2 linked regions of the Geomonas sp. RF6 genome follow. The protein of the gene in region 1 interacts with the protein of each later gene in a pairwise test. Links are inferred from orthologs where the notes say so. Each region holds a gene or a part of one and is shown in the gene's direction. Other genes may lie near its edges. The genes, in order: yhbY and rho.

Region 1 (14,792 bases):
GTCGGAAAGCTCCTCACCGGCGAGCGCGTCGAGCTTCACGCTCTTCAGCTCCTCCTCCTTCTCCACGATCTGACGGATGTTGTGCAGGAACCAGGGGTCCACCGCGGTGTGCTTGTACACCTCGTCCACAGTCATGCCGCTTCTGAGCGCGTCCGCGATGAACCAGAGGCGGTCGAAGTTCGGCACGCACAGCTTCTCCACCAGAAGGGAGCGCTCCTTGTCGGTGAGGGCGCGGCGCGTCTCCTCCGAAGGGGAGAAGAAGCGGGACTCGAAGCCGCTCGAGCCGATCTCGAGAGAGCGCAGCGCCTTTTGCAGCGACTCCTTGAAGGTGCGGCCGATGGACATGACCTCGCCCACCGATTTCATCTGGGTGGTGAGGGTCGCGTCCGCTGCGGGGAACTTCTCGAAGGTGAAGCGCGGGATCTTCGTCACCACGTAGTCGATGGTCGGCTCGAAGCAGGCCGGCGTCTCTTTCGTGATGTCGTTGGTGATCTCATCGAGGGTGTAGCCGACGGCGAGCTTCGCCGCGATCTTCGCGATCGGGAAGCCGGTCGCCTTGGAGGCAAGGGCCGAGGAGCGGGAGACGCGGGGGTTCATCTCGATGATGATCATCCGCCCGTTCTTGGGGTTCACGCCGAACTGGATGTTGGAGCCGCCGGTGTCAACGCCGATCTCGCGGATGATCTTCAGCGAGGCGTCGCGCAGGAGCTGGTACTCCTTGTCGGTGAGGGTCTGGGCCGGGGCGACGGTGATGGAGTCGCCGGTGTGCACGCCCATGGCATCGAAGTTCTCGATGGAGCAGATGATCACCACGTTGTCCGCGGTGTCCCTCATGACCTCCAGCTCGTACTCCTTCCAGCCGATGAGGGACTCCTCGACGAGGATCTCGTCGGTCGGGGAGGCGTCGATGCCCGCCATCGCCATCCGCTCGTACTCTTCCATGTTGTAGGCGATGCCGCCGCCGGTCCCGCCGAGGGTGAAGGAGGGGCGGATGATTGCCGGGAAGCCGACGTGCTTTACCACTTCCATCGCCTCGGCGTAGTTGTGGGCAAAGCCGGAGCGCGGCAGGTCGATGCCGATCTTTTGCATCGCCTCCTTGAAGAGGGTGCGGTCCTCCGCCTTCTTGATGGCGGGAAGCTTCGCGCCGATCAGTTCCACGCCCAGACGATCCAGCGTACCGTTTTCCGCCACCGCAACAGCGGTGTTCAGCGCGGTCTGCCCGCCAAGGGTCGGCAGCAGCGCGTCGGGGCGCTCCTTTTCCAGGATCGCCGCGAGGATCTCGGGGGTCACCGGCTCGATGTAGGTGGCATCGGCGAAGTCCGGGTCGGTCATGATGGTGGCGGGGTTGCTGTTCAGCAGCACCACCTGGTACCCCTCTTCCTTCAGCGCCTTGCACGCCTGGGTCCCGGAGTAGTCGAACTCGCACGCCTGCCCGATGACGATCGGCCCTGCGCCTATGATGAGGATCTTGTTGATGTCTGTACGTTTAGGCATGTGAAACCTTTCTCCTTCTTTAAGGCGGATGGCCCGCCACTGCAATGTATCTCTAGTCAGACCAGTCAGACTGGTCCGACGGGTCTGACTCGTCTGACATGTCGGATGGCCCTACTCCGGCTCGTCCTGCACCCAGCCGTTATCAAGCTCGCACTCCTCGAGAGCCTCCACCGCCTCGGCATACTCCTCCGCGGTGATCCTCCTGCCGATCCCCGGGGTCTCCGGCGCCACGTGGGCGGGGAAGTACTGGCTCATGAGCGCTATGTGCGTCTCTCTCCCCAGGTGCTCAGCGATCCATCGAAGGGTCTCGGCGCTCCCCGCCGCCCCTTCCGGGAGGACCAGGTGGCGGATGATGAGACCGCGGGTCCCGATACCATCCTCATCCGTCTCCAGGTGCCCCACCTGGGCGAGCATCTCGGCGACCGCGAGGCGGTTCAGCTCGGTGTATCCGGGGGCACCGGAGAGGCGCACCGCCTCGCTCTCCGAGGTGTACTTCATGTCGGGGAGGTAGATGTCCACGATCCCCTCCAGAAGCTTCAGGGTATCGACTCGCTCGTATCCGCTGGTGTTCCAGACGATGGGGATGGTGAAGCCATCTTGCACCGCGGCGTATAGCGCGGCCATGATCTGGGGGGTGTAGTGGGTCGGAGTAACGAAGTTTATGTTGTGCGCCCCTCGCGCCTGCAGCCCGAGCATCTTGCCGGCGAGCTCGCGCACCGACAGGTCGGTGCCGTTTCTGAGCTGGCTTATCGGGAAGTTCTGGCAGAACCGGCAGGTGAGAGTGCACCCCGAGAGGAAGATGGTGCCCGAACCGCGGCTCCCGGAGATCGGCGGCTCCTCACCCCGGTGGATGTTTGCCGAGGCGATGCGGGGACCCTTTCCGGCTCCGCATCGCCCGACCTGCCCCGCGAGGCGATCGACCCCGCAGGCATGCGGGCAGATATCGCACTTCCTTAACCGCTGATACCCCTCTCTGACCCGCTCGAGGAGTTCACCGGATTCGAACATTTCCTTGTAGCGCATGCTCCCTTCTTGGCTTGTAGTCCATGTAGGCCGGGATAAGCCGAAAGGCGTTCCCGGCAGCATTCCTGCCTTGTGCCGGAAACGCTCCGCTTATTCCGGCCTACATTTTATCGGCCTACTTCTTCTCACTCTCCATCATCTCCACGAAGCGCTTGAAGAGGTACTGCGAGTCGTGGGGGCCCGGCGAAGCTTCGGGGTGATGCTGCACCGAGAAGACCGGCAGGTTCTTGTGGAACATCCCCTCGACGGTCTGGTCGTTCAGGTTTTCGTGACCGAGGTCGCAGTGGTCCCCGACGGAGAGGATGTCGACGGCAAAGCCGTGGTTCTGGGCAGTGATCTCCACCTTGTGCGTCTTCATGTCCATGACCGGGAGGTTTGAACCGTGGTTGCCAAATTTCAGCTTCACCGTCCGCCCGCCGAGTGCGAGCCCGAGGAGCTGATGGCCGAGGCAGATGCCGAAGGTCGGCTTCTTCCCGACCACCCCTTTCAGGTTCTCGATCACCTCTTTCATCGGCTCCGGGTCGCCCGGGCCATTGGAGAGGAAGATCCCGTCCGGATTCATGGCCAGGACCGACTCCGCAGGGAAGGTGGCGGGTACCACGGTTACGTCGCAGCCGGCGGAGACGAGGCAGCGCAGGATGTTCAGCTTGATCCCGAAGTCGTATGCCACGACCTTGTACTTGAGCTGCGACTTGTCGACCTGCGGGTAGCCCCCTTCCAACTCCCAGAGACCTTCGGTCCAGTGGTACGGCGCATCGCAGGTGACGCCGGTGGCGAGGTCGAGGCCGGACATGGAGGGGATGGCGCGCGCCTTGCGCACGAGGCTTTCCGGGTCGAAGTCGATGGTGGAGATGATGCCGTTCTGGGCACCCTTGTCGCGCAGGTGGCGGGTGAGCGCGCGGGTGTCGATCCCCTGGATCCCCACGATGCCGTTCTCCTTGAGGTAGGCATCGAGGCTCATGGTCGCTCTCCAGTTGGAGTAGCAGTCCTGGTATTCCCTGACGATGAAGCCGGAAAGATAGAGCTGTTTGCTCTCGATATCCTCCGGATTGATCCCGGTGTTGCCGATCTGGGTGTAGGTCATGGTGACCATCTGCCCCTTGTAGGAGGGATCGGTCAGGACCTCCTGGTAACCTGTCATGGCCGTATTGAAGACGACCTCGCCTGACGTTTCGCCCGATGCGCCGAACGCCTCACCCTTGAAGATCCGGCCATCCGCCAGAGCCAGTACTGCTTTCATGTTTCGCTCCTGAATCTTTTTCTGTTCGATCAATCTGTAACGTCTATCCCTGGTGAACGACCTGCCCCTTCACGATAGTGTAGGCAGCCGCCCCTTTCAGGCGACACCCGAGAAACGGGGTGTTCTTCGACTTTGAATTGAGGCTCGCCGCATCCAGCATCCACTCCCTCTGCGGGTCGATGATGGTGACGTCGGCGATGGCTCCCGGCTTCAGCGTCCCTCTGGCTATGCCAAGGATCTTCGCGGGGTTGCACGACATTACCGTTACCAGCCCTTGAAGGTCGAGAACCCCCTCCTCGACAAGGGCGAGCGTCAGCGGCAGCGACGTCTCCAGCCCCACGATCCCGTTCATGGCGAGGGGGTATTCCACATCCTTCTCGTCCGCATGGTGCGGCGCGTGATCTGTGGCAATGGCGTCGATCGTCCCGTCGGCGAGAGCCACCTTCATCGCAGCGACGTCGTCGGCTCCGCGCAACGGCGGGTTCATCTTGGCATTGGTGTTGTAGCCGCGTACCGCCTCGTCCGTGAGGGTGAAGTAGTGCGGCGCGGTCTCGCAGGTGACCTTCACGCCACGGGCCTTCGCGTTGCGGATGATGCGAGCGGAGCCTTGCGTGGAGATGTGGGCGATATGAACCGGGGAACCGGTGAACTCGGCGAGGTAGACGTCGCGGGCGACCGCCACGTCCTCCGCGGCCCACGGGATCCCCTTCAGGCCGAGCTCGGTGGAGACAGCACCTTCGTTCATCACCCCTTCGCCGGCAAGGGACATCTCCTCGCTGTGGGAGATGACCGCGATGCCGATTCCCCTGGCGTACTCCAGCGCGCGGCGCATGAGGTCCGCGTCGGAAACGGGCTTCCCGTCGTCGGAGACGGCGACGCACCCGGCTTCCTTCAGCGTCCCGATCTCCGCGAGGCTCTCCCCCTTCCCCCCCTTGGTGATGCACCCGACGGGGAAGACGTTCACCACAGCCTCTTTCTCGGCGCGGTTCAGTATGTAGGAGGTGACCGCCTTGTTGTCGTTCACCGGAGAGGTGTTCGGCATGCAGGCGATGGAGGTGAAACCGCCGGCCGCCGCGGCGCGGCTGCCGCTGGCGATGTCTTCCTTGTACTCCAGCCCCGGATCGCGCAGGTGCACGTGCATGTCGATCAGCCCGGGGGCCACCACCAGGCCGGCCGCGTCGATGACCGGGGTCGTCGCCGGAGCCACGAGATCCGACCCGATTTCCATGACAACGCCGTCGGCGATCAGGATGTCGGTGACAGAGTCGATCCCCTGGGAAGGGTCTATCAGGCGGCCGCCCTTTATCAACAGGTTCATCTGGCACCTCTCAAGCATTGCTGCGGGGGGGCTCCATGGCCGCCTCCGGTTTTGCCGGGAACGCTTCCCTTATCCCGGCCTACATTTCCCTTCGCTGGATCTGCCCCCCCGGCGTCCCCTCCCTTTCAAGGGGAGGGACAGGGTGGGGATGGGGTTCGTCCACCCCCTACTCCGTCGCCAGCGTCCCGCCGCTGACGTGGTAGAGCATCGCCATGCGTACCGCCACGCCGTTTTCCACCTGCTTTAAAATGAATGACTGGTCGCCGTCCATGACGCTGGAGCCGAGTTCGACGCCGCGGTTCACAGGGCCTGGGTGCAGCACCATCGCCCCCGGCTTGGCAAGGGAGAGCACCTGCTCGTTAAGGCCGTAGTAGCGGGAGTATTCGGCGAGGCTCGGCAGGAGGCTCTTCCCCTGGCGCTCCAGCTGGATCCTCAGCATCATCACTACGTCCGCCTGGTCGACCGCCTCGCGGATGTCGCGGCACACAGTTACGTTGCCGAGTCTCTCGATCCCCGGCGGGATCATCGTCGCTGGTCCCGCAAGAAACACCTGCGACCCGAGCTTCGTTAGTCCATAGATGTTGGAGCGGGCTACCCGGCTGTGGGTGATGTCGCCAACGATCGCCACCTTCAGCCCCGCGAGGGTCCCCAGCTGCTGCCGAATGGTGAGCATGTCCAGAAGCGCCTGGGAGGGGTGCTCGTGGGCGCCGTCCCCTGCGTTGATGACGGAGCACGACACCTTCTGCGCCAGGTAGTGGTGGGCGCCGGAGATGCTGTGGCGCATGACGATGATGTCCGGCTGCATGGCCAGGAGGTTCAGCGCGGTGTCGGCGAGGGTCTCTCCCTTCACCACGGAGCTTGTGGAGGCGGAGATGTTCACCGTGTCGGCAGAGAGGCGCTTTGCGGCTATTTCGAAGGAGGTGCGGGTCCTGGTGGAGGCCTCGTAGAAGAGGTTGATGACCGTCTTGCCGCGCAGGGTCGGGACCTTCTTGATATCGCGTGAGTTGATTTCGCTGAGGTTGTCGGCCGTATCGAGGAGGAGCTCGATTTCTTCCCTGCTCAATTCGCTAAGGCCGATGATGTCTTTGTGCCTGAACCCCATGGAACCCCCTGATCATGAAAAAGGACCGGTCCGGGAGGCCGGACCGGCCGCACGACTACTTCTGCAGTATCACTTCGGTCGGCTTGTTCTCGGCGTCGAACGCCACCACGATGTTCTCGCTACGCGAGGTCGGGACGTTTCTCCCCACGAAGTCCGCCCTGATCGGCAGGTCGCGGTGCCCGCGGTCCACCAGCACGGCGAGCTGGATGCAGGAGGGACGCCCCTGGTCCATGAGGGCATCCATTGCGGCCCTGATTGTTCTTCCGGTGAAGAGGACGTCGTCCACGAGGACGACCTTCTTCCCTTCCACCGCGAAGGGGAGCTCGGTCTTTCCGACCGGGAGATGCTCCGCGTGCCCCTTGATGTCGTCGCGGTACATGGTGATGTCCACCGCGCCTACCGGCACGTCCTGCCCCTCGATCTCGGAGAGGCGTGCGGCGAGCTCGTAAGCCAGGTGAACGCCGCCGGTCCTGATACCTACCAGCACGAGGTCGTGGACCCCTTTATTTCTTTCCAGCACTTCGTGCGCGATGCGGGTGAGCGCCCTTTTGACACCGCTGCCATCGAGAATCACGGTATTGTCGGCCATATTACCTCCCCTGCCGGCGCCGAGGCCAGCCATTGCAGTAATTTTCAGCAGTTAAGATCCGAGCAGGTGCAGCCGCCTACAAAAAAAGCCTTCTCGCAAGGGCGAAAAAGGCTCGTTCCACAGCAGACAACCATAGATTGCGTGCGTGTATGCTTCTCCACCTTTGCTAACCTCACAGGGTTAATTTAAAAGGCATCCGATAAATTTTACTCAAATTAGCATTGGGGCAGGCTGGAGTCAAGTTTGATTACTTTAATACATTAAAAACGTACTGTCCGCAGATTACGCAGATTAACGCAGATTTTACCCCAAGAACAAGCTTTATCTCCGGGTGTTTCAAATCTGCGGAATCTGCGTAATCTGCGGACAAAGGTTTTTGATTCACCGCGGCATAGGGCAGTACATGTTGCCGTACGGACGCTTGCTCTTCGGCACGACCTTCACGAACTTCTCACTGAGCACTTCCTGAAGTTCGACGCCGAAGTCGCTGCAGAACTCCTCCAGGTGGGCGTGCAGCGCGATCTCGTCGGTGGGTGTGAGCTCGAACACCCCCACCTCGCGCGAGAGCTTCGCCTCGTCCACACCGCCCCGCACGTAGATCGTCCCGCCGTGCATCCCGGTGCCGAAACTGTAGCCGTGCTTCGGGCGATCCGGGTTGTCGGAAAACATCCCCAGCAGGACGAGGATCCCCCCTGCCATGTACTCGCCGAAGAAGTCCCCGGCACTCCCCCCGACGATCAGGATCGGCATGTTCTCCAGGTACGACTTCATGTGGATTCCCACCCGGTACCCCACGTCCTTCTTGATGTGTAGTTTCCCACCGCGCATCCCATAGCCCAAAACATCGCCGGCATGTCCGTGCACCACCACCTTCCCGGCATTCATGGTGTTGCCGATGTTGTCTTGCCCGTTGTCGTTCACGATGACGGTGGCGCCGTTCATGAACGCGGCGAGGTCGTTTCCGGGGACGCCGTTCACGGTGATCGTCACCGGGCGGTTTACCCCGTCGCCGATGTAATACTGGCCGTTCACGTTGAGAAGCTCGATCCTTTCAGCCCCCTCGGAAACCGCCGCCCGAATCATCGCGTTCAGGTCCTTGTAGTACATGCCGCTCGCATCTATCTGCATCGCGTGCTCCTTCCCTGTGTGTAGCTTCTGTCAGTCCTCAGGCAATGTGGACCGCCGGGAACGCCTTCGGCTTATCCCGGCCTACATGAACACCCTGTAGCCAATGAACCTACGCCACGCCGGCATTCAGCTGCGCCACCACCGGCTCACCGCCGCGCGGCGCCCACACCTTGTCGGGAGCCGGGCAAATCTCCCTGATCGCCGCCTCCTCGGAAGCCATGTACACCATCTCTCCCTTCGTGGCGCACATCAGCGGGCGGAGCTTCACCCGGTCGTTCAGCCCGATCAGGCGTCCGTTGGAGGCGAAGAGGATGGCAAAGGGGCCGTTCAGGAGCGCGCAGCCGTACACCTGGCGGATGGCTGTGAAGAGCTCCTTCTCGTCCTGCGGGAGCTGGTCGATGTTGTCCCAGAAGGGGGAGGCCAGCGCCAGCGAGGCGAGCTCGGGGGAAAGCTGGTGCTTCCGGATCAGGAGGTCGAGCATGTACGCCACCACTTCCGTGTCGGTGAGCATGGTGCAGAGATAGCCGTACATCTCCAGGTAGCGCTTGTTGATCCCGTAGGAGGAGATTTCCCCGTTGTGCACGATCGACCAGTCGAGGAGCGTGAAGGGGTGCGCCCCGCCCCACCACCCCGGCGTGTTGGTCGGGAAGCGGTTGTGCGCGGTCCAGGTGTACCCCTTGTACTCGTCGAGGCGGAAGAACTCCGCGATCTCCTCGGGGTAGCCGACCCCCTTGAAGGCGCCCATGTTGCGCCCCGAGGAGACGACGAACGCCCCTTCGATCTCGTTGTTGATCCGCATCACGTGGCCGACCACGACGTCCTCGTCCGTCATTTTCTGGAACTCGATCGCCTCCTTGTAGGAGTCGGTGGCCAGAGGCTTCGCGAAGTAGCGCTTGAACACCGGCGGGTTCTTGATCGCAGCGACCCGCCTCGTCGGGATCTCCTCCTGCTGCTCCACCTCGAAATACGCCGCGAGGTATTCCTCGGTGAGCTCCAGCGCATGGTCGTTCTCGTACATGAGGTGAAAGGCGAAGAGATCCTTGTACTCGGGGTAGATCCCGTACGCCGCAAAGCCGCCGCCGAGGCCGTTGCCGCGGTCGTGCATGAGGGTGATGGAGCGGATGATGACTTCGCCGCCGATCAGTGCGCCGTCCTTGGCGATGAATCCGGTGAGGCCGCAGTTGGAGATGTCCTTCTGGTATATGTGGGTGGGCTTTTTATTCATGGGGCAGTCGACCTCCGAATGTGTGAGCGATGCTGCGACCCTCTCAGGCGGCCTTCCCTTCCGGGGAGAAGAGCGTCGTGCGCATCTCCTTCGGGAGGTGAACGAAACCGAATTCCGGATCGAGGAGGTGATCCTTGAAAGGCGCCACCTCTACGCGCTGCCGGATCAGCCCCGCAAAAATCCCGGCCCGGTCCACCTTCCCGAGAAGGACCGCGCCGACGAGCCGCCCCTCTTCCAGGACGATCTTCCTGTACACGGATGCGCCGAGGTCGAGGTAGGTGAGTACCTCGTAGCGGTCCCCCGGGTCGGGGTTCGTTATCCCCATGGAAATCGTTGGTATCTTGAAGAGCTCGATGGAGTTCATCAGGAGCCCCCCCTGGTACTCGATCTCGCCACCCGCCATGCTTATCCCGGCGATGTCCCCCTGGATGTAGGCATCCGGCCAGATCGGCATCGGGAGCTTCTTGCCGTAAAAGAAGTCGCGCGCCTCGGCGACGTCCCCCGCCGCATAGACGTTCGGGACGGAGGTGCGCATGGTGTCGTCCACCACGACGCCGCGGTTCACCTCGATGCCGCTCCCCTTCAGGAAGGAGGCGGCAGGGCGCACCCCGATCGCCACGATGACCGTGTCGCACGGGATGAAGTCGCCGGATTTGAGGGTGACGCCGATGATCTCTTCCCCCTCACCGTCGATGCGCACCGCGGTGTCGCCGTTTATGACGTCGATGCCGTTCGCCTTCATCTTCTTCGCCACGATGCGCCCGGCGTTGAGATCGAACGCCGCGGAGAGGATGCGGTCGGCGAGTTCCACGATCGTCACCTGCTTGTCGATCTGGTGCAGACCCTCCGCCGCCTTCAGCCCGATGAGGCCGCCGCCCACGACCACCACCTTCCTGATATCCGCGGACATCCCCTTGATCCGTGCGGCATCGTCCCAGGTGGTGAAGGTAAAGACCCGCTCTTTCCCTGCCATACCCTCGATGGGGGGGACGAACGGATCGCCGCCGGTAGCGATGAGGAGCCTGCCGTAGGGGATGACATCCCCCCCTGCCAGCTTCACCTGCGATGCTTCGCTGTCGACGGAGACCACTTCGCGGCCGAGCAGGAGGTTCACCCGGTTCTTCTCGTAGAAGTCCGCGGGGAGGTACGGCATCCTCTTTTCCGTCACGGCACCCCCGAGGAGATACGAGATGAGCGGACGACCGTACGCCACGTGGCGCTCCCGGGAGATGACCGTGATCGTCCCCTCGCTGTCGACTTTCCTGATCCCCCTGATGGCGCCGACCGCGGCAACCGAATTTCCGATGATGACGTAGTTCATTTGGGCGTCCCCTCCTTGAAGACGAGCGCCCTGTTCGGGCAGGCGCAGACGCAGGCAGGGACCTCGCGGTCCGGGCACATGTCGCACTTGTTCGCCTTCTTCGCCTTCACGTTGCGCTGCACCGCGCCGTAGGGGCAGGCCATCACGCAGGACCAGCAGCCGATGCACTGCTCCGTGTCCATCCGTACCACCCCCGCCTCATCCTTCTGGATCGCGCCGGAGACGCAGGCCCTCAGGCAGTCCGGCTCGTCGCAGTGGCGGCAGTTGGTGGAGAAGGAAAGGATCCCCCCGTCGCGCTCCTCAACCGTGCAGCGGGCGATGGGGCGGTTCTCCTCGTGCAGGAAGGCCCGCACCGGATCCTTGGAGCGGGAATGCTCGGTAATGCAGGCTACCTCGCAGAGGTGGCAGCCGATGCAGACATCTTCCAGGGAATATACTCGTTTCATTGCCGATCCTCTTTTTCCAGGAATCAACTGCCTCCCTACTCGCCTCACTCGCCGGCGGGCATGACACCCAGGATGTTCATGTCCTTCTCGGTGAGCCCTACCGCACGCAGCTTGTAGCGGTTGCCGCGCAGCGACTCGAGGGCGTTCAGCCCCATGCCGCCAAGGATCTCCTGCATCTCGTGCCCCCAGGCGTGAATCAGGTTCACCAGCCGCTCCGCCCCGATCTCGGGATTGAGTCGCTTTGCGAGGTAGGCGTTGTTGGTGGTGATTCCCCACGGGCATTTCCCGGTGTAGCAGCGCTGGCACAGGGTGCAGCCGAGCGCGAGCAGGGTGGAGGTACCGAGATTTATGGCGTCGGCGCCAAGGGCGATCGCCTTGATGGCGTCGCTGGAGCTTCGCACCCCGCCCCCCACCACGATGGAGACCTGGTTCCTGATCCCTTCATCGCGCAGGCGGGAATCGACCGCGGCGAGAGCGAGCTCCATGGGGATCCCCACGTTGTCCCGGATCGCCTGTGGAGCCGCGCCGGTACCGCCGCGGAAGCCGTCGATGGTGACGATGTCGGCGCCTGCGCGTGCGATGCCGGAGGCGATCGCCGCCACGTGGTGCACGGCCGCGATCTTCACCGATACCGGCTTCTCGTAGTTCGTCGCCTCCTTCAGGGCGTAGATCAGCTGGCGCAGGTCCTCGATCGAGTAGATGTCGTGATGCGGCGCCGGCGAGAGCGCATCGGTGCCGATCGGGATCATCCTTGTCTCGGAGATGGCGTCGTTTACCTTCTCCCCCGGGAGGTGCCCGCCGATGCCAGGCTTTGCCCCCTGCCCCACCTTGATCTCGATCGCCACCCCGGCGTTGAGATACCCTTCCGAAACGCCGAAGCGGCCGGAGGCGACCTGGACGATGACGTTCTTGCCGTACCGGTACAGGTCCTTGTGCAGCCCACCCTCACCGGTGTTGTACAGCGTCCCGAGCTCTTGTGCGGCGGCCGCCATGGCGCGGTGAGCGTTCAGGTTCAGCGCGCCGTAGCTCATGGCGGAAAAGATGAAGGGGAACTCGAGCTTTAGCTGCGGCGAGAGCTTTGTCTTCAGCTTCACCTTCCCCGTCTTTTCATCCCGCACCGTCTCCACCCGGTCCGGCTTTTTGCCGAGGTAGGTGCGCAACTCCATCGGCTCGCGCAGCGGGTCGATCGACGGGTTGGTAACCTGGGAGGCGTCCAAAAGGAGGTGGTCCCAGTAGATCGGGAACTTCATCGGGTTCCCCATCGCGGAAAGCAGAATCCCGCCGCTCTCGGCCTGCGCGTGCAGGTTCCTGATGTGCCCCGTGGACCAGGAGGCATTCTCCTTGAACGATTCCTGGTTCAGCCTGATGCTGATCGCGCCGGTCGGGCAGAGCGCGGAGCACCGACGGCAGCCGATGCAGGCAGTGCTGTCCTCGATGAGGGTATCCTCCTCCTCGAGGTAGGAGTGCACGTTGTAGGAGCACTGGCGCACGCACACCTTGCACCTGATGCACTTCGTGTCACTCCTGTGGATCTCGAACTCATTGAATGATTCGTTTACCGATTTATAAAGCACTTTCCTCGCCTCCTGAGTGACGGTTCACAGCACGCGCAGTTGCTATTTATGTGCCGCTACCAATCTATCCTCACGCTCATGCCCAAACGGCTGTGATCATACTGCTTTTTTGGCTGATCGGCAACAGGCGATTATAATATTGTTTAGTTAAAGCCAGCTTTCAGAGTAAAAAAATCTCTCCCTGCTGAGTAGCAGGAACACACGCAGACGCACGCTTGCCATCCCGAAGTCAAAGTGCTATAGCTACTGGTCCCCTGGCGTCTGGCCGGTACAGTTGACCGTGGCGTGCTTTGCTGGAATGCCGGAAGAATTCGTTGCAGACGGTGCGTTTTTTTTGTGGTTCGGGGTAAGAGGCAGGAAGTGCCGACGTCCGAATAGTGTGTGGCAATTAATCTAAAAAGGAAACGAGTTTTTTATGCTGACAGGAAAACAAAGAAGGTATCTACGGGGTATAGGGCACGGGCTGAAGCCTGTCATCACCGTGGGCAAGGGCGAGATCAGCGAAGCGGTGCTGCGCGAGACGAACGAGGCACTGGAAAGTCACGAACTCATCAAGGTGAAGATACTGGAAAGCTGCATGCTCGACCGCCACGAGGTGGCGGAGTCGCTCTCGAGCGAGTGCAGCGCAGATGTGGCGCAGGTGCTGGGAAGGACGATCCTCCTGTACCGTGCTGCAAAGGAACCGCGGATGGAGCTGCCGAAGTAGGAAATATCGTGGTGCGGGGGCGGGATAGGGATTAGAGAACCCCATCCCCACCCTGTCCCTCCCCTTGAAAGGGAGGGGACGTTGGGGCGGCGAACGCTGCTAAAGTTGCATAAACAGTCGGGACTCTGGATCTTCTTCAATCCTGAACGTCCCCTCCCCCCCGTGCGGAGGAGGGACAGGGTGGGGGGAAGGTGCCACGAGTTCAGGAGATGGCGGCTTCACCCACCCCCTGCCCCCCTCCCGTCGAGGGAGGGGAACGTGATGGCGATCGCCTCTCTACATCCCTCTACACCCTCTCATACGGCTCGAAGAGCCTCTTGTACTCATCAAGCGCAAAACGGTCCGTCATCCCGGCGATGTAGTCGCAGATGACGCGCTCCCGCCCGTCCCGCTCCATCTTCAGCTGATGCTTCATGGGGAGCAGGGTCGGGTGCTTCAGGTACACCTCGAAAAGCTGCTCCAGGTAGCGCTCCGCCTTCACCCTCATACGCTCCACCTTGTGATGCCGGTAGAGATTGTGCATCAGGAAGCGCTTCAACTCCCTGTTCTTCTTCGCCATCTCGGTGCTGAACCCCACCACCTGCTGATTCAAGGACCGCAAGTCCTCCTGCGTCTTGATCCCGTGGTACTCCAGGTTTGCGAGGGTCGTCGTCACCACGTCGGTGATGAGGACGCCGATGAGTGCGCTTATCGTCTGGCAGCGGGCCCTCTCCCGGTCGATTCCGGGGTGCTTTTGCTCGATCGTCTCGTGCACCTCCCGCCAGAGCGCCACCTCCTTCAGCTGCGACATGGTGATGTACCCGGACTCCAGGCCGTCGTCGATGTCGTGGTTGTTGTAGGCGATTTCGTCGGCAAAGTTGATGAGCTGCGCCTCCACGGTCGGCACCGTGCCCGGGAGGAATTCCGCAAATGCCGCCGACGGATTGTCGTAGCGGGAAGAATGCTTGATGATCCCCTCGCGCACCTCCCACGAGAGGTTGAGGCCGTTGAAGCCGGGGTAGCGCTCCTCGAGCTCGTCCACGATGCGCAGCGACTGCAGGTTGTGCTCGAAGCCGCCTGCCCCTTCCATCAGCCGGTTCAGCACCTCCTCACCGGTATGCCCGAAGGGGGTATGCCCGAGATCATGAGCGAGGGCAAGAGCCTCGGTGAGCTCCTCGTTCAGCCGCAGCCTGCGCGCTATCCCCTTCCCGATCTGAGCCACCTCGAGAGAGTGGGTGAGGCGGGTGCGGTAGTAGTCCCCCTCGTGATTGACGAAGACCTGCGTCTTGTATTCCAGACGCCGGAAAGCCGCGCAATGGATAATGCGATCGCGGTCCCTCTCGAAGGCGGGGCGGTCGTCGCGGAAATCTTCCTCATATTTCCTCCCCCGTGACACCTCGCTCCTCGCCGCGTACGCCGCAAGGTCCGTGCGCTCCATAGAATGCGCCTCTGTCATCAATCATTCCTCCAGCATAAAAAAAAGTTCGTCATGGGCCAGTCTGGGGATAAAGCGGCAGGACGTCCCCTCCCCCCATGCGCGGGAGGGACAGGGTGGGGGGGAAGGCGCCACCAGTTCAGCCTATGGCAGCTTCACCCACCCCCTGTCCCCCTCCCGTCAAGGGAGGAGGGACCTCACGCTCTACCTCC
Region 2 (15,009 bases), 2.9 Mb from region 1 along the record:
CGAGCTTTTTCCTGTCCTCCACCGTGTGCCCGTGCAGGTCGCCAAAGACGGTGCGCAGCACGTCGCCGTCGAGGAAGACCACATGCTGCCTCGTGGTTTTCAACTCCTGGTACAGCGCTTTGCCGATGGTGGTTTTCCCGGCTCCGGAGAGGCCGGTGATCCAGTAGAGGGTTCCGCTCTGCATGCTGCCTTTCTTCCTTTGCCGGTTAAAAGGGAATCAGGGGGTGGGGCCGCGCCCGCATTTTCCTGAAGCTCCATCATTGTTCGGTGCGCGTCCACGGAGGTGGGAGGTTTTGACACTGCGACCTGTAGGGAGCTGCGAATGCCGGGGAGGCTGCAAGGGGTGTGCCGCATCTGAAAGTGCTGGCGTGACGGTAGTTTAGGGCGGGATGGTGCGGCTGGTGTCAAAAGTTTGAAGGGGTGCGGGGGAAAGGCAAAGAGCAAATCCCCCCTGTCCCCCCTTCGCAAAGGGGGGAACGCGAGGGCGCCTTTAGCGGTTCATGGGAAATTCTACTCGCTCGCCAGAAAAGAAAAAAAGGGGGCAGGCTGTTGAGCCTGACCCCTTGGATAACTTGCTGATGATTTCCCGGTTTAGAAGAACGCCTGCGCGTAGCCGTCGTACTCGTCCCCGGTGGGATCCATGCTCCTTCCTTTGATGTCCTTTCCGGAGAACTTGAAGACCATGTGGGACGGGTCGATGGTGGCGTTGCCTTCGGCGTTCTGGCTGATCATGAAGGTCACCGTCGCCTGTTGACCCGTGGGGTCGTACACCACCCGGGTGGGGTTCTGAGGGATGTAGGCTTCGGTCGGTGCGATGGCCAGCGTGTTGTTGTAGTACCCCGCCACCCCTCCCGACGCCTTGTTCATGGTCCAGTTGTTCGGGTCCTGCACGGAGGCCTGGTCCATCTTGCTGTCGAAGTAGAAGGTCATGGTGAATTCTGCGGACTTTCCCGGCGTGATGAGGGTTGGGTCGAGCGCATAGAGCTGGGTGTTGGGGCCGAGGCCGCTGGCCCAGTCGATCTCGCTGCCGGTGACCAGCATCCTCGGCTGCGCGATCGATTTCTTGAGGAGATACCCCTGCGCGGGGTCGATCCCTGTGAGGATATCGACCTCCTTGTTCGCCTTGGTGGTGTCGCCGAGCGCAGCGTACGCTGTGCCGAGCTCGAGGTGGGCCGACGCCATCTTCGGACGGATCCTGATGGCCTGGGTGAGCTGCTTTACGGCCTCCTCGTACTTCTTCTCCTTGTTAAGCGTCATGCCGAGGGCGTAGTAGGGGTTCGGGTCGTTCGGCGCCATCTTGATGACCTTCTTGAACTGCGCCTCCGCCTCTGCATATTTTCCCTGCTGCTGGTAGGCCTGGCCGAGGGTGTAGGGCGCGACCGTGTCGGTCGGGTTCAGCTTGATCGCCTCCTTGAACTCCTTCTCCGCCTCTTTGTACTGCTTGTTCTGCAAGTAGATGTTTGCCAGGTTGACGTGGGTCTTGTCCTGGCTCGGATCGATGGCGAGGGAGGTCTTGTAGGTCTTGATGGCCTCGGTCGTCTTCTTCTGCGCGAGGTAGGTGTTGGCCAGGAAGTTGTACGACTGCGTCGACTGCGGATCGAGCGCGATGGCGCGCTGAAATGCAGTGACGGCACGGTCGTACTTCTTGTCCTTGTAATAGTTCAGGCCGCTGGTGGCGGCGCTGTTCGCCAACTGCGCCTGCTGGTCGGGCGAGGTGATGATAGAGGAGAAAAGACCGTCCGTTGTGGAAAATGCATCGTAAGCCATGACTTTTTCTACCTTTCTCTCGGATGCCGCCTGTATCGGCAGGCGTCGAGGAAAACTTTAGCGGTTTTTTCTTGGTTCACGGAAATTTCGACGAGCCAGGAAAACGTTGCCCGTGCCACTGCAAGTGACCTCACGTTCCCCCCTTTGCGAAGGGGGGACAGGGGGGATTTAACATGCCGGAAACGCTCCGCTTATTCCGGCCTACATGAAAGGCCCCCGTGCCGTTGGCGCGGGGGCCTCTCTGTAACGCGTCTTGTGCCGTCGCCCTTACGCCACCAGCTTCAGGCTCTCCCGAGCCTCCATGTTCCACGGCTCCAGTTGCAGAACCCTGTCGTAGAAGCAGCGGGCTTCTTCTTCCCTTTGCAGCATTTCGCAGATCTTGCCGAGGCTCATGAGCGTCTCGACGTTCCTCGGCTCCTTGCGCAGCTCCGCGAGATAGATGGCGATGGCTCCGTCCGGGTTGTCCCCCTCCACGAAGTAGAAGTCGGCGAGGTTTTTCTGGAAAACGCTGTTTTCCGGGGCAAGCTCAGCAGCCTTTCTGTAGTGGGCCAGCGCCTTCTCCTTCTCGCCGCTCTGGTAGCTCAGTACCGCGAGATCGTTGTGGGCGAGGGCGAAGTCGGGAAATACCGCAACGAGATTTTCCAGGGCGTCATGCGCCTCTGCGAAGGCGCCATCGGCGACCAGCACCTGTGCCGCCGCGTAGCGCTCCTCTGCGCTCTGCTCGACCTTCGGTTCGAGCGTCCGCAGCGCCGTGACGCGCTCGCGCAGCACCTGGTTCCACGGCTCGATCTCCAGCCCCCTCTGGTAGAAACTTTCCGCCTCTGCGGGGTGGCTGATCGCCTCGCTGATGATGCCGAGGTTGAGAAGCGTCTCCACGTCGCGGGGGGAGTCCTGCAGGAGCTTGAGGTAGATCGCGATCGCCTCGTCGGTCCTGCCAGCTTCCACAAAGTAGATATCGGCCAGGTTTTTCTGGAAGACGCTCTCCTGCGGGGCGAGTCGCACGGCGGCTTCGTAATGCTCCACCGCGTCGGCAACATTCCCCATCCCGTAGCTGAGGGCGGCGAGGTCATTGTGGGCGGTGGCGTGGTCAGGATAGCGTGCCACCAGACGGCGCAGCCCCTGCAGCGCCCCCTCCTCGTTCCCTTCCTGGAGCGCCTTCTCTATGGAGGCATATGCCTCCTCCGGCGTGGCTTCGGCAGCGGGTGCCTGCACCGGCTGAGAAGGTTGCGTTTCCGGGAGGGGGATCGATGTGCTTTCAGCGACGGGGCTGAGTCTGCTGTCGGAAGCGACGAGCTTCAGCCCGGTGAAACGGTCGACATGCAGCATGCGGAAGCGGCGAACGACCTGCAGCATGAGGTTACGCAGCGGCGCATCTTCGTCTTCGGACTTGAACCAGCCGATCGTGTCGTGCACGTCGCGGCGCCACATGGGGTGCGGGGCGACAAGGGATATCTGGCTGAGCTGCTGCACCGTGTAGTCCGGCCAGATCATCTTGCCGAAGCTGGTGTGCCGCTCGAAGCTCTCGTGGGGGATGGTGGTAAAGCAGGTGTCACCGTAGGCGAGCATGGCGTCGGCGTTCTCGTCGAGCGCGGCGGCCAGCAGCTCCAGTGCGTCGCACTTGAGCCGGTCCGTTGCTTCGAGCACCATGAGGTAGCGGCCGGAAGCGATCTTCGCCCCCAGGTTCCAGGCGGCGCAGACCCCGATCCGGCCGGTCCGTACGGCGGTTATGTTGTCGTAGCGTCTCTGCATCTCCGCGACGATGGCCCATTCCGACTGCTGGGACGCCCGGTCGATCACGATGACCTCGACGGCGTCGGAGATACTCTGCTCCATGAGCCCAGTAAGGCACTCCCTCAGGTGCGCCTCTTCGTTCCTTACTGCGACGAGGACGGTGATCTTCGGCATTTGTGCGGCATGGTCGACTGCTCCGCCAGTGGGGCGGCAAACGAGCTGGCTCATGGTGATTCTCCGTGTATTTGTGAAAGTGCGCCGCGGCGCGCTGCGACGACGTCTCCACAGCAAGGGACGTGCCATCGGGGAAGAGCTGCCTGGCCGCTGATGGAGGCCTCGATCAGCGCGGCAGGAACCGAAGGGGCGTGCGACATCGCAAAATCGCTGCCTTTCCGGCAGCTTCAGCGCGCGGCTCCCTTGCCACTTCCCCCCGGTGCCCGGTGCACCTCTCGCCTCCTTCATGAACGTGACGGGGGTGAGTCAATTAATTGAAGGGCGTGGGCGCAGGGTGTTGTCAAATCGCCGACAGGGCTTGTCATCCGCCGATAACGATCAGGAAGACCCCGATCAGCATGAGGATGGTGGAGAAAAGGCGCCCCTCCTCGCGAAAGAGCACCCTGCCGTACAGCACGCCGAAGAGGAGGCTGGTCCGCTTCACGGCGATCATATAGGCGACGTTTGCGATGTCGATGGCGTAGGAGTGGCTGATGGCCTGCAGGGCATAGCAGAGTGCGGGGAGGGCGGCGGCCCTTATGGCGCCATCTTTGGTGATGGCGGAAAGTTCCCTTCTCCCTTTGTAAAGGGCCAGGGGGGTGATGAGGAGAGCGAGGGCGGGAAGGTAGATTTCCGTGAAGGTAAGGGGGGAGGAGAGGGCGATGGCGCGCTTGCCGAGGGTGGAGGTGAAGGTATAGATGACGGCGACGGCGATCATGAAAAGGGAGCCCTTTTCCTCCCTGATCGCCTTCAAGGGGGCGAGCACGCCGTGCCTCCCTTTTTGCAGGTTGAGGAGATAGCTTCCCGCCGCGACGAGAAGGACCCCGGCTCCCCCGATGAAGGAGATGCGCTCCTTCAGTACGATCGCCGGGACGACAAGGAGAAAGACCGGAGTGAGAGAGAGGAAGGGGAGGGTGAGGTTGAGCGGTGAGAGCTTCAGCGCCTTTATGTAGAGGACGAAGGCAACCGCCTCCAGGGGGAGCGCGAGTCCGACGCAGGTGATGAAGTCGCGGGAAAGGTACGGGCGCTCGCCGAAAAAGAGGGGGAGGGCGAGGGCGACCGTCGGCAGCAGCCGCAGCCACATGACAAGATAGTCGTTGTGCCGCGCCAGCGCTTTCTTCGTCAGCGCGTCACTGGTGGCGAGGAAAAGGGCGGAGAGGAGTGTAAGTGGCAGCCATAGCAGGTTCATTGCCCCATGATAACGCACAGAGCCGAGCGCGGCCACGCCCACTGGCAAAGTCAGAGGCGAAAGGCAGTTTGCGAACCGCAAAGACGCAAAGGACGCAAAGGGAACGGCGGAAGGGTTCGTCCCCTTTCATCGGTTGGCAGAGGCCACTGTGACGTCACAAAGAGCAAATCCCGCCCTGGCCCCCCTTCGCGAAGGCTCATCCGAGAATTCGGGGAAGTCGTAATCGTTTCCAATGAAGGGCGCACGAGGCCTCGCGTCCCCCCCTTTGCGAAGGGGGACAGGGGGGATTTGACTAGCGAGGACCGTCCTGAAACCGCGCAACTGTTGTGTCAGGGCAATTTGCAAAAAAGTGGTGGGGCCTATGTCGTTGATCTTTAGACTTCCGCAGCACTGCGGTTCGACGACCGAGATGTACTGTTAAGCAGGCTGAGGAGACTTGAAGATCAAATCCCCCCTGCCCCCCCTTCGCAAAGGGGGGAACGTTACGCCTTCTGCTCGTGGCAATGTACCGACGCTCCCCCCCGAATTTCCGATTGAACTTTCGTAAAAGGGGACGGTGAGGCTTTTTTTAGAGCGGTGCGGGGGTTGACGGGTGGGGTGAAAGGGGGCCTAATTTGTATTTGCGACAGGGGTACTCATGTGCGGAAGGGGGGGCGCTATGGCTGGGAGAGTATTGATCCCGTCCATCGAGAAGAGACTGGAGGCTATCCTTGAGGGACGGCGCAGAACCCTGAGGGAGTACGACGCGAAGCAGGACTTCATGCACCCGGCCATTACCCTCACCAGGGAGTTCGGCTGTGAAGGGTATCCTGTCGCGGAGAAGGTGCAGGCTCTTCTCGAAGCAAAGACGGGGATGCCTTGGGCGGTGATGGACAAGGCCCTCCTGGAGGCGGTGGCCCGCAACCACGACCTCAATGAGGAGCTCCTGAGCAATATCAGCAGCAAGAACCGTTTTTTAGACGACATGTTCTCCACCTTTTCGCCGCGCTGGAAGAGCGACAAGGATTACTACAGGCTCCTTTGCCGCCAGATAACTCTCCTGGCCCAAAAGGGGAACGTGATCCTTGTCGGGCGCGGCGCCGCCATCCTTACCCAAAACATGGAAAACTGCTACCATTTCCGAATTGTCGCCCCGATGGCCTTCAAGGTGAAGTCCATTACCAGGAGGTGCGACGTCTCGACCGAGGAGGCGTACGAAATGATCGAGACAAAGCAGCGGCGGCGCGATGCCTTCATACGGGATTTCCTGGGACGGGACCTTGGGGACCCGACTCTGTACCACCTGATCTTCAACAATGCCAGAAACAGCGCTGACAGGATCGCGGAGATAATCGCCGGATACGTGGGGTAGCTCCCCCACTGAGGAGGGAAGCCATGAAGCGGCATAAGGATGCCCTGGGAATCATGCAAGGTGCGCGCAACGTGCGGGCGATCGCGAGGTCGCTGGTGGAGGCTTCCGATGAGGCGGCGCGGGAAGGGATCGGCGCCGAGCAGGATGCGGCAGTGCGGATGATGGTGCACCAGCTGGCGAAGGTCTGTAACGTCGACGAGATCAAGTTTGGCTATGATCCTGCCACCCTGAAGGATATCTACTGTACCCTCATGGGGGAATGTGAGGCGAGGGCAAACGAGATATCCCTTCACCCCGAGCCTTCACACGCCGCGCCGGAGAAGAAGGAGACGATGCCGCAGTCACCAGTGACAACGGTGGAGCACGGCGAAACGGTGGCGGTCGTGCTCCATGACCGCGGAGCGCAGCGGCCGAAGGATCCCCTCCCTGAATCGGACGACGAGATGGACGGATTCGCCGTCGGCTCGGAGCAGCGTCGCGGGTTCCTCAGCCGCTTCCTCTTCAAGGGGGATTAGCGGAAGGAATATGCCCTCTGCGTCATCTCCTCCTCTGCCCGCGGAGCGAGCGGCACCGGGTGGGGGTGGGGAGTCGTGGCACGGAAGATAGAAACGAGGACGACCTCCGGCCTGATGTTGAATCGTACCGGAAGGAGGCTCTCCCCGAGACCTGCATTAACGATCATGCTCGTCTTCCCCGAGCTGTACACGCCGTAGTCGTACGGGGGGAAGATCCCCATGGAGGGGACGTAAGGGGCGCCGAAAACCGGAAGGCGCAGCTGCCCCCCGTGAGTATGCCCCGCAAGCACTACGTCGACCTTTTCCTGTACAGCTTCCTCGTATATCTGGGGGGAATGGGCCAGCAGCAGGCGCGGCCCCTCCCCCGTCGCCGTCGACAGGGCCTTCCTGAGACTCGCCCTCCCCGTTACCGGGTCGTCCACCCCCACGATGCTCAGGCGGCCGGCGCCTTTTCTGAAGGTGTGCGAAGTATTTGAAAGGACCTCTGCCCCTGCCTGCCGCAGCTTCTCACAGATTTCCTCCCCCCTTTCCGAATTCCATTCGTGATTTCCGCTCACCGCGAAAACGGGGCGCGACTTCAGCCCCTCCACCAGGCGAAGTGCGGGGGTGAGAAGGGAGGTGGCGCTCACCACGAGGTCGCCGGTGAGCGCGACGACGTCGAACTGCTCGGTGTCGAGAAGGGCGAGGAGCTCGGAGCCGTCGCGGCCGAATTCCTTGTCGTGCAGATCGGTGAGGTGCAGGATGGTGAAGCCGTCGAACTCCGCAGGAAGGCTCACTACCGGGATTTGATATCTCTTTATCGCGACCGCGAGTCTTTCGAGGTAGAGGTAGGGGAAAAGGGGCGCTCCGCCGAAAACAAAGAGGCGTCGAGAGATAGGGGTCATGGCGATTCCCTCCCAAACTAAAGAAGTATATCAGTCTCGGGGACGGCGTCAGGGGTGAGGCGTGCGTGGCGGGATTTCGGCTCCGTGCCGCGCCCGGTGTCTGCTCGTTTTATTCGCGCCTTCGCGCCCCCTTTGACTCCGGGAACCTCTCGCGGTATCATGCGCCCACTAATTCCGGGAGGGGACGATGGCGGATTTTGCGGTGAGTCCGGAGAAAAATCGCTGGCTCAAGGAGCGCATGGCGCTGCTGGGGGTGAAGGAGGAGGATCTCGAGGAGCGCTTCATCCACGCCTCGGGCAAGGGGGGGCAGCACGTGAACAAGAGCTCCTCCTGCGTCTACCTCAAGCACCTGCCGACGGGGATAGAGGTCAAATGCATGGAGGACCGCAGCCAGTCGCTGAACCGCTTCCTCGCGCGGCGCTACCTGCTGGAAAAGATGGAGGAAGCCGCGGGGGTGCCGTCGAAAAAGAGCGCGAAGGAGGAGAAGCTCAGGCGGCAAAAGGCGAGGCGCAAGCGGCGAAGCTCCACGAAGTATGCCGCTGCCGCGGCAGAGTCGGAGGGGGGCACCGGGGAAGAGGCGTGACGGCGGCAGTTGTGCGCGAACCATGCCGGGAACGCCTGCGGCTTATCCCGGCCCACATTTGAAAGATTTCTCTGGCTTCGTTTTTGCAGTTCCGTGCCGCAACGCGTCGCAGCAAGAGAGGTGGACGGTTTTTTGACATGCGCTTGTATACCGCTGGAAGTGCTGCAGAAGGGGCTTTTCGTGGTATAAAATGTATTGACAACGTCGTGCAGCCAAGGGTATATATTCTATTCATCCTCAATAAGACCTAAAGCAAGATACCCCAAGCCGCTCCACCTCAACCATACCGTCACTTCCAGGCACGATTTCAGAACAACTCAGAATCCGACACCTTACAAAACACCACTACACATATTTGGGCATCTCACGCGTGCAACCCGTCACCATTCCGTCACAAGCACCTTGGTCCGCATCAAGGCCCTGCCGATACGACCTGCATTTGCGCCCACACCAGGAGAACCGATGAACCTACAGGAACTGAAAGAGAAAAAGATTAGCGACCTCACGGCTATTGCCAAGGGGCTCAACATCGAGGGGGCATCCAGTCTGCGCAAGCAGGATCTGATCTTTGCCATCCTCAACGCCCAGACCGAGAAGAACGGCATGATCTTCGGTGAAGGGGTGCTCGAGACCCTCCCTGACGGGTTCGGCTTCCTGAGGGCGCCCGATTACAACTACCTCCCGGGGCCGGACGACATCTACGTCTCTCCGTCGCAGATCCGCCGCTTCAACCTGCACACCGGCGACACGGTGGCGGGTCAGATCAGGCCGCCGAAGGAAGGTGAGCGCTACTTCGCCCTTCTGAAGGTAGAGACGGTAAACCACGAGTCCCCCGAGGTCGCACGCGACAAGATCCTCTTCGACAACCTCACCCCGCTTTATCCGGAAGAGAAGCTCAAGCTGGAGACCACCCCGGACAACATGTCCAGCCGCGTCATGGAACTGGTCGCGCCGATAGGGAAGGGGCAGCGCGGTCTCATCGTCGCTCCGCCGCGCACCGGGAAGACGATGCTGATCCAGAACATCGCCAACTCCATCGCGATGAACCATCCGGAGGTCTTCCTCATCGTTCTCCTCATCGACGAGCGACCGGAAGAGGTTACCGACATGCAGCGCTCCGTGAAGGGGGAGGTGATTTCCTCCACCTTTGACGAGCCGGCTTCCCGTCACATCCAGGTGGCGGAGATGGTCATCGAGAAGGCAAAGCGCCTCGTGGAGCACAAGCGCGACGTGGTCATCCTCCTCGACTCCATCACCCGACTGGCCCGCGCCTACAACACCGTGATCCCCCCTTCCGGGAAGATCCTCTCCGGTGGTGTGGACTCCAACGCGCTGCACAAGCCGAAGCGCTTCTTCGGCGCCGCCCGCAATATCGAGGAAGGTGGCTCCCTTACCATCATCGCCACCGCGCTCGTCGATACCGGCTCCAAGATGGATGAGGTCATCTTCGAGGAGTTCAAGGGCACCGGCAACATGGAACTCCACCTCGACAGGAAGCTCGTGGAGAAGAGGACCTTCCCGGCGATCGACATCAACAAGTCGGGCACCCGCAAGGAAGAGCTCCTCGTCGACAAGAGCGCGCTGAACCGCATCTGGATCCTCCGCAAGGTGCTGCATCCGATGAACGTGGTCGATTCGATGGAGTTCCTCCTCTCCAAGCTGGGGGGGACGAAGGACAACCAGGCGTTCCTCGACTCCATGAGCAAGTAGAAAAAAGTGTTGATAAATTGCCGCGCAGATGCTATGAGTAGCTTCTTTACGGCGTAAAATATTGAAAGTTACCGGGGTCGTTACCCCGCGAGGAGGAAGATATGAAGGAAGGGATTCACCCCAAATACAACGAGATCACCGTGAAGTGCCTCTGTGGCAACGCATTCCAGACCCGCTCCACCGCGAAGGAGATCTCCACCGAGATCTGCTCGCAGTGCCACCCGTTCTACACCGGCAAGCAGAAGCTGATCGACACCGCCGGCCGCGTGGAGCGCTTCAAGAAGAGATACAACATCCAGGGGTAGTACTTCTCGCATTCGCGGATCCATCCGGGGGGATTTTGTCTATGGCGAAATCCCCTTGTTTCGTTTTACCCCACTTTTTTGGCGTTAAGGTACATTGATGAAGGTAGCCCTGCTTCAGCACACCCCTGAGCCCGAGCAGACCGTTGCGCTCGCCGCGCGGCTCTGTTATTCCCACGTGGATATAGAGGCGCTCCAAGAGAAGATCTCCCGCGCCGACATCAAGAAGTTCCTCGACAAGATCATGTCCCTCGGGCATCACTCGGTGCTCGAACACGCCTCCTTCACCTTCGGGATCGAGGGGATCTCCCGTGTCACCAGCCACCAACTGGTGCGGCACCGGGTCGCCTCCTTTTCCCAGCAGTCCCAGCGCTATGTCTCGCACAAAGAGTCCTTTGCGGTGGTGGTCCCGCCATCCATAGCGAAGGACCCCGCATCGAAGGCCCTCTTCGAGGAGCAGGTGGCGGCGCTGCACAAGGCGTACGCGACCCTGGTAGAGGCCGGAGTCCTTGCGGAGGACGCGCGGTATCTCTTGCCTAACGCCACGGAAACGAAGATCATAGTGACCATGAACGCCCGGGAGCTGCGGCACTTCTTCGCCATTCGCTGCTGCGAGCGCGCCCAGTGGGAAATCCGGGAGATGGCGCTGGAGATGCTGAAAGTCGTGCAGCCGGTGGCCCCCACGGTCTTCAAGGATTGCGGCCCCGGTTGTCTCACCGGCCCCTGTCCCGAAGGGGCGATGTGCTGCGGCAAGACCGCGGAGGTCAGGGCGTTTTTCCAGGGACTGGCCGCGGAGTAACCCGGCTGCCGGGACAGCTCGATGCCCTTCCCTTCCTGCGCGTGCCGACGGGTGCGGCACCTCCCGTCCCTCGACAGGCGATACGCCGTACTCTTGTCACACAACCTTTGAGGTAAGCATGGCAAAGATCAATATAGGTGGGCAGGCTGTTCTGGAAGGGGTGATGATGCGCGCCCCCCGCTCTCTCGCGATCGCCGTTCGTAGACCTGACGGCGACATCTCCGTGAAGAGCGAGGTGGTGGTTCCCCTTTCCGAGCGCTTCCCCGTGGTAAAACTGCCGATCGTGCGCGGCGCGGTCGCTCTCTTTTCCTCGCTCGTCACCGGCATCAAGGCACTGAACTTTTCCGCCAACGAGGCTCTCGCAGAAGGGGAGAAAAAGGAGGAGATCTCCTCCTGGGCCATGGGAGGCACCATGGCCGGCGCCTTCGGTTTCGGCATCCTGCTCTTTTTCATCTTCCCCCTCTATCTCACAAAGCTCCTCGTTCCCGTCATCGGCAGCTCGAACCTCATGTTCAACCTCGTCGACGGCGCGATCAGGGTCGCGGTTTTCCTCCTCTACATAATCGGCATCTCGCGCATGTCGGACATCCAGCGCGTCTTCCAGTACCACGGCGCCGAGCACAAGTGCATCTTCACCTTCGAGGCGGGCGAGGATCTGGTGGTGGAGAACGTGCGCAAGTACAGCTGCCTGCACCCCCGCTGCGGCACCAGCTTCCTGCTCATCGTCATGCTGGTGAGTATCCTCATCTTCTCCCTGATCCCGAAGCTGTGGCCTTTCTACATGAAAGGGGGGGTGCGCGTGCTCCTTCTCCCGATCATCGCGGGGGTCTCCTACGAGGTGCTCAAGTGGACGGCGAAGCACGACGGCCATCCCCTGGTGAAGCTTGCCATCGCGCCGGGGCTCGCCCTGCAGCGTCTGACGACGCGTGAGCCGGACGACAGCCAGATAGAGGTGGCGATCCGCTCCATGAACGAGGCGCTGGAGCTAAACGGCGGCCACAAGGACGACCGCCTGGTGGTGTAACCCCCCCCCGCGCTTGAACGCGCACGTAGCGTCCCTCCCTTTCAAGGGTGGGGACTGGGTGGGGATGGGGTTCGCCCCGAAAGAAAGCATCAAAAGATTTTCTTGAGGAATGGATATGTTTGAAAAGATAGCCGAACTGGAAAGGCGCTTCGAGGAGCTCGAGTCGCTGATGTCCGACCCCGAAGTGCTGGCGAACCAGGCCGAGTTTCGCAAGCTCTCCCGGGAACACTCCGGGCTTGCCGAGCTCATCGCCGCCTACCGCGAGTACAAGAAGGTCCTTGCGGACATCGAGGGGAACAAGGAGCTCCTGAAGGAGCCGGATCAGGAGATGCGCGAGATGGCGGAGGCGGAGCTCGAGTCGCTCGAGGAGCGCCGCACCGCGCTGGAGGCGGAGATCAAGGTCCTCCTTCTTCCGAAGGACCCCAACGACGACAAGAACGTCATCCTGGAGATCCGTGCCGGAACCGGCGGCGACGAGTCCGCGCTCTTTGCCGGCGACCTCTTCCGCATGTACACCCGCTACGCCGAGACCAACCGCTGGCGCGTGGAGATCATCTCCGCTTCCGAGTCGGAAAAGGGGGGCTTCAAGGAGGTCGTGGCCCTTGTGGAAGGGATCGGCGCCTACGCAAAGCTAAAGTATGAGTCGGGAACGCACCGCGTGCAGAGGGTGCCGGAAACCGAGGCGCAGGGGCGCATCCACACCAGCGCCTGTACCGTCGCGGTGCTCCCTGAAGCCGAGGACATCGACATCGACATCAACCCCGCTGATCTGAAGGTCGACGTGTACCGCTCCTCCGGCGCCGGCGGCCAGCACGTCAACACCACCGACTCCGCGGTCCGCATCACCCACATCCCCACCGGCGTGGTCGTCGCCTGCCAGGAAGAGCGCAGTCAGATAAAGAACCGCGCCAAGGCGATGAAGGTCCTGAAGTCGCGCATCCTCGACTCCATGGTCATGGAGCAGAACGCGAGACTCGCCGCCGACCGCAAAAGCCAGGTCGGCAGCGGCGACAGGAGCGAGAGGATCCGCACCTACAACTTCCCGCAGGGGCGCATGACCGACCACAGGATCGGGCTCACCCTGTACCGGCTCGACTCCATCATGGCCGGTGACATCGCCGAGATCACCGACACCCTGCGCACCCACTACCAGATGGAAGCCCTCCAGGCGCAGAGCGAAATGTAGAAGCGGCTACGCCTCTTCACTTCCCCCGACGTCCCCTCCCTTTCAAGGGGAGGGACAGGGTGGGGATGGGGTTCAGGCTCCTAAGATCACGATATCCAGCAGCACCACCACGGACGTACCGGATGGCAAACCCTAAGGAAAAATGGGACGTACTGAAGGTCCTCAACTGGACCAAGGGGTATCTCGCCGAGAAAGGGGTGGAAAACCCCCGGCTGGAGGCGGAGTGGCTTCTGTGTGAAGCGCTCTCGCTCGACCGGGTGGGGCTCTATCTCAACTTTGACAAGCCGCTGCAGGAAGTTGAGCTCGCCTCCTTCCGCGCGCTCGTCGTGCGCCGAGGTCGTCGCGAGCCGTTGCAGTACATCCTCGGCAGCCAGGAGTTCATGGGACTCGAGTTCCAGGTGACCCCGGCGGTGCTGATCCCCCGCCACGACACCGAGGTGCTCGTCGAGCAGGCTGTGGAGAGAGGGAAAGGGGCGAGGCGAGTGCTGGACATCGGGACCGGCAGCGGCTGCATCGCGGTCTCCGTGGCAAAGGCCCTCCCCAAGGCCGAAGTCTCGGCGGTCGATTGCTCCGCCGAGGCGCTGGCGGTGGCCAAAGGGAACGCAGAGCGTCACGGCGCTGCAATCCGCTTCCATCACGGCTCCCTCTTCGAGCCGGTCGCGGGGGAGCGCTTCGACATGATTCTCTCCAACCCGCCGTACATCCCGCAGGGGGAGCTCGCCGCGCTGCAGCAGGAGGTCCGCTTCGAGCCGCAGGGCGCTCTCGACGGCGGGGGGGACGGGCTCGATTTCTACCGCCGCATCGTCAGGCTCGCGCCTGAGCATCTCGAGGAGAAGGGGTGGCTCATTCTCGAGGTCGGAGCAGGGCAGGCGCCCCAGGTGCTCGCGCTCCTGCAGCAGGGGGGGCTCGCGGGTGAAACCTTCACCGCGAAGGATCCGGCGGGGATCGAACGGGTAGTCGGCGGACGGCTGGGGTAGCAAGGCCGCAGACATAATTTTCTCCCTTCCCGGCAACGGTGGGGGGATCTCAGACACCGATCACACTGAAAAAGCAGACCGCCATGGGCGGGTTCTCTACAAGAGGTAAAAATTGGACAAACTGGTAATCAAAGGCGGCAAGAGGCTCTCGGGTGAGGTCTCGGTGAGCGGCTCCAAGAATGCTGCGCTTCCCATCTTCATATCGACCATCCTGGCGCCGGGGTGCCATGAGATCAGCAACGTCCCCTTCCTCCGGGACATCAACACGACGGTGAAGGTGCTGGAGCACCTGGGTGCGCGGGTGGAGGGGCGCGGCAACGTGGTGCGCATCGACACGGCCGACCTAAACAGCTTCGAGGCGACCTACGACCTCGTGCGCACGATGCGCGCATCGGTGCTGGTGCTTGGGCCTCTCCTCGCCCGCTTCGGCCAGGCCCGCGTCTCCCTCCCCGGCGGCTGCGCTATCGGCGCCCGCCCCATCAACCTCCATCTGAAGGGGCTTGCCGCGCTCGGCGCGGAGATCACCCTGGAGCACGGCTATGTCGAGGCAAAGGCGAAGCGCCTGAAGGGTGCGCGCATCAACTTCGACATCTCCACCGTGGGGGGGACAGAGCAGCTCCTTATGGCGGCGGCGATGGCGAAGGGGGAGACGATCCTGGAAAACGCGGCGCGCGAGCCGGAGATCGTCGATCTGGCTGAGATCCTCATCAAGATGGGGGCGAAGATCGAGGGGGCCGGCACCGATACCATCAAGATCCAGGGTGTGGAGGAGCTCAAG

What was found.
Region 2: the proteins of yhbY (region 1) and rho interact in binary tests that used the Escherichia coli proteins (3 or more experiments, as listed by UniProt). The link is inferred for Geomonas sp. RF6 from one-to-one orthologs.

Annotation. Positions count from the first base shown.
Region 1 is NZ_CP087999.1:5,118,111-5,132,902, forward strand. The notes cover bases 11,751-14,520. They hold yhbY (ribosome assembly RNA-binding protein YhbY), read left to right. Parts: upstream 11,751-12,875; coding sequence 12,876-13,166; downstream 13,167-14,520. Other genes in these bases: LPW11_RS21765 (glutamate synthase-related protein), read right to left, coding at 11,751-12,460; LPW11_RS21775 (deoxyguanosinetriphosphate triphosphohydrolase), read right to left, coding at 13,453-14,520. Outside these bases: carB (carbamoyl-phosphate synthase large subunit), read right to left, coding at 1-1,494; LPW11_RS21720 (radical SAM protein), read right to left, coding at 1,606-2,517; carA (glutamine-hydrolyzing carbamoyl-phosphate synthase small subunit), read right to left, coding at 2,633-3,757; LPW11_RS21730 (dihydroorotase), read right to left, coding at 3,801-5,075; LPW11_RS21735 (aspartate carbamoyltransferase catalytic subunit), read right to left, coding at 5,242-6,177; bifunctional pyr operon transcriptional regulator/uracil phosphoribosyltransferase PyrR, read right to left, coding at 6,233-6,766; LPW11_RS21745 (hypothetical protein), read right to left, coding at 7,148-7,894; LPW11_RS21750 (class II glutamine amidotransferase), read right to left, coding at 8,004-9,119; LPW11_RS21755 (NAD(P)/FAD-dependent oxidoreductase), read right to left, coding at 9,163-10,440; LPW11_RS21760 (4Fe-4S dicluster domain-containing protein), read right to left, coding at 10,437-10,886; more of LPW11_RS21765, read right to left, coding at 10,931-11,750; more of LPW11_RS21775, read right to left, coding at 14,521-14,601.
Region 2 is NZ_CP087999.1:2,238,452-2,253,460, forward strand. Bases 7,833-10,819 are described here. They hold rho (transcription termination factor Rho), read left to right. Parts: upstream 7,833-8,695; coding sequence 8,696-9,943; downstream 9,944-10,819. Other genes in these bases: LPW11_RS09680 (peptide chain release factor family protein), read left to right, coding at 7,838-8,233; rpmE (50S ribosomal protein L31), read left to right, coding at 10,045-10,248; thyX (FAD-dependent thymidylate synthase), read left to right, coding at 10,346-10,819. Also shown: LPW11_RS09645 (adenylyl-sulfate kinase), read right to left, coding at 1-184; LPW11_RS09650 (tetratricopeptide repeat protein), read right to left, coding at 592-1,767; LPW11_RS09655 (tetratricopeptide repeat protein), read right to left, coding at 2,035-3,726; LPW11_RS09660 (DMT family transporter), read right to left, coding at 4,034-4,900; LPW11_RS09665 (cytidylate kinase-like family protein), read left to right, coding at 5,559-6,251; LPW11_RS09670 (hypothetical protein), read left to right, coding at 6,275-6,766; LPW11_RS09675 (metallophosphoesterase), read right to left, coding at 6,763-7,650; more of thyX, read left to right, coding at 10,820-11,044; LPW11_RS09700 (DUF1385 domain-containing protein), read left to right, coding at 11,163-12,068; prfA (peptide chain release factor 1), read left to right, coding at 12,184-13,254; prmC (peptide chain release factor N(5)-glutamine methyltransferase), read left to right, coding at 13,377-14,231; murA (UDP-N-acetylglucosamine 1-carboxyvinyltransferase), read left to right, coding at 14,344-15,009. UniProt on the Escherichia coli protein: Facilitates transcription termination by a mechanism that involves Rho binding to the nascent RNA, activation of Rho's RNA-dependent ATPase activity, and release of the mRNA from the DNA template.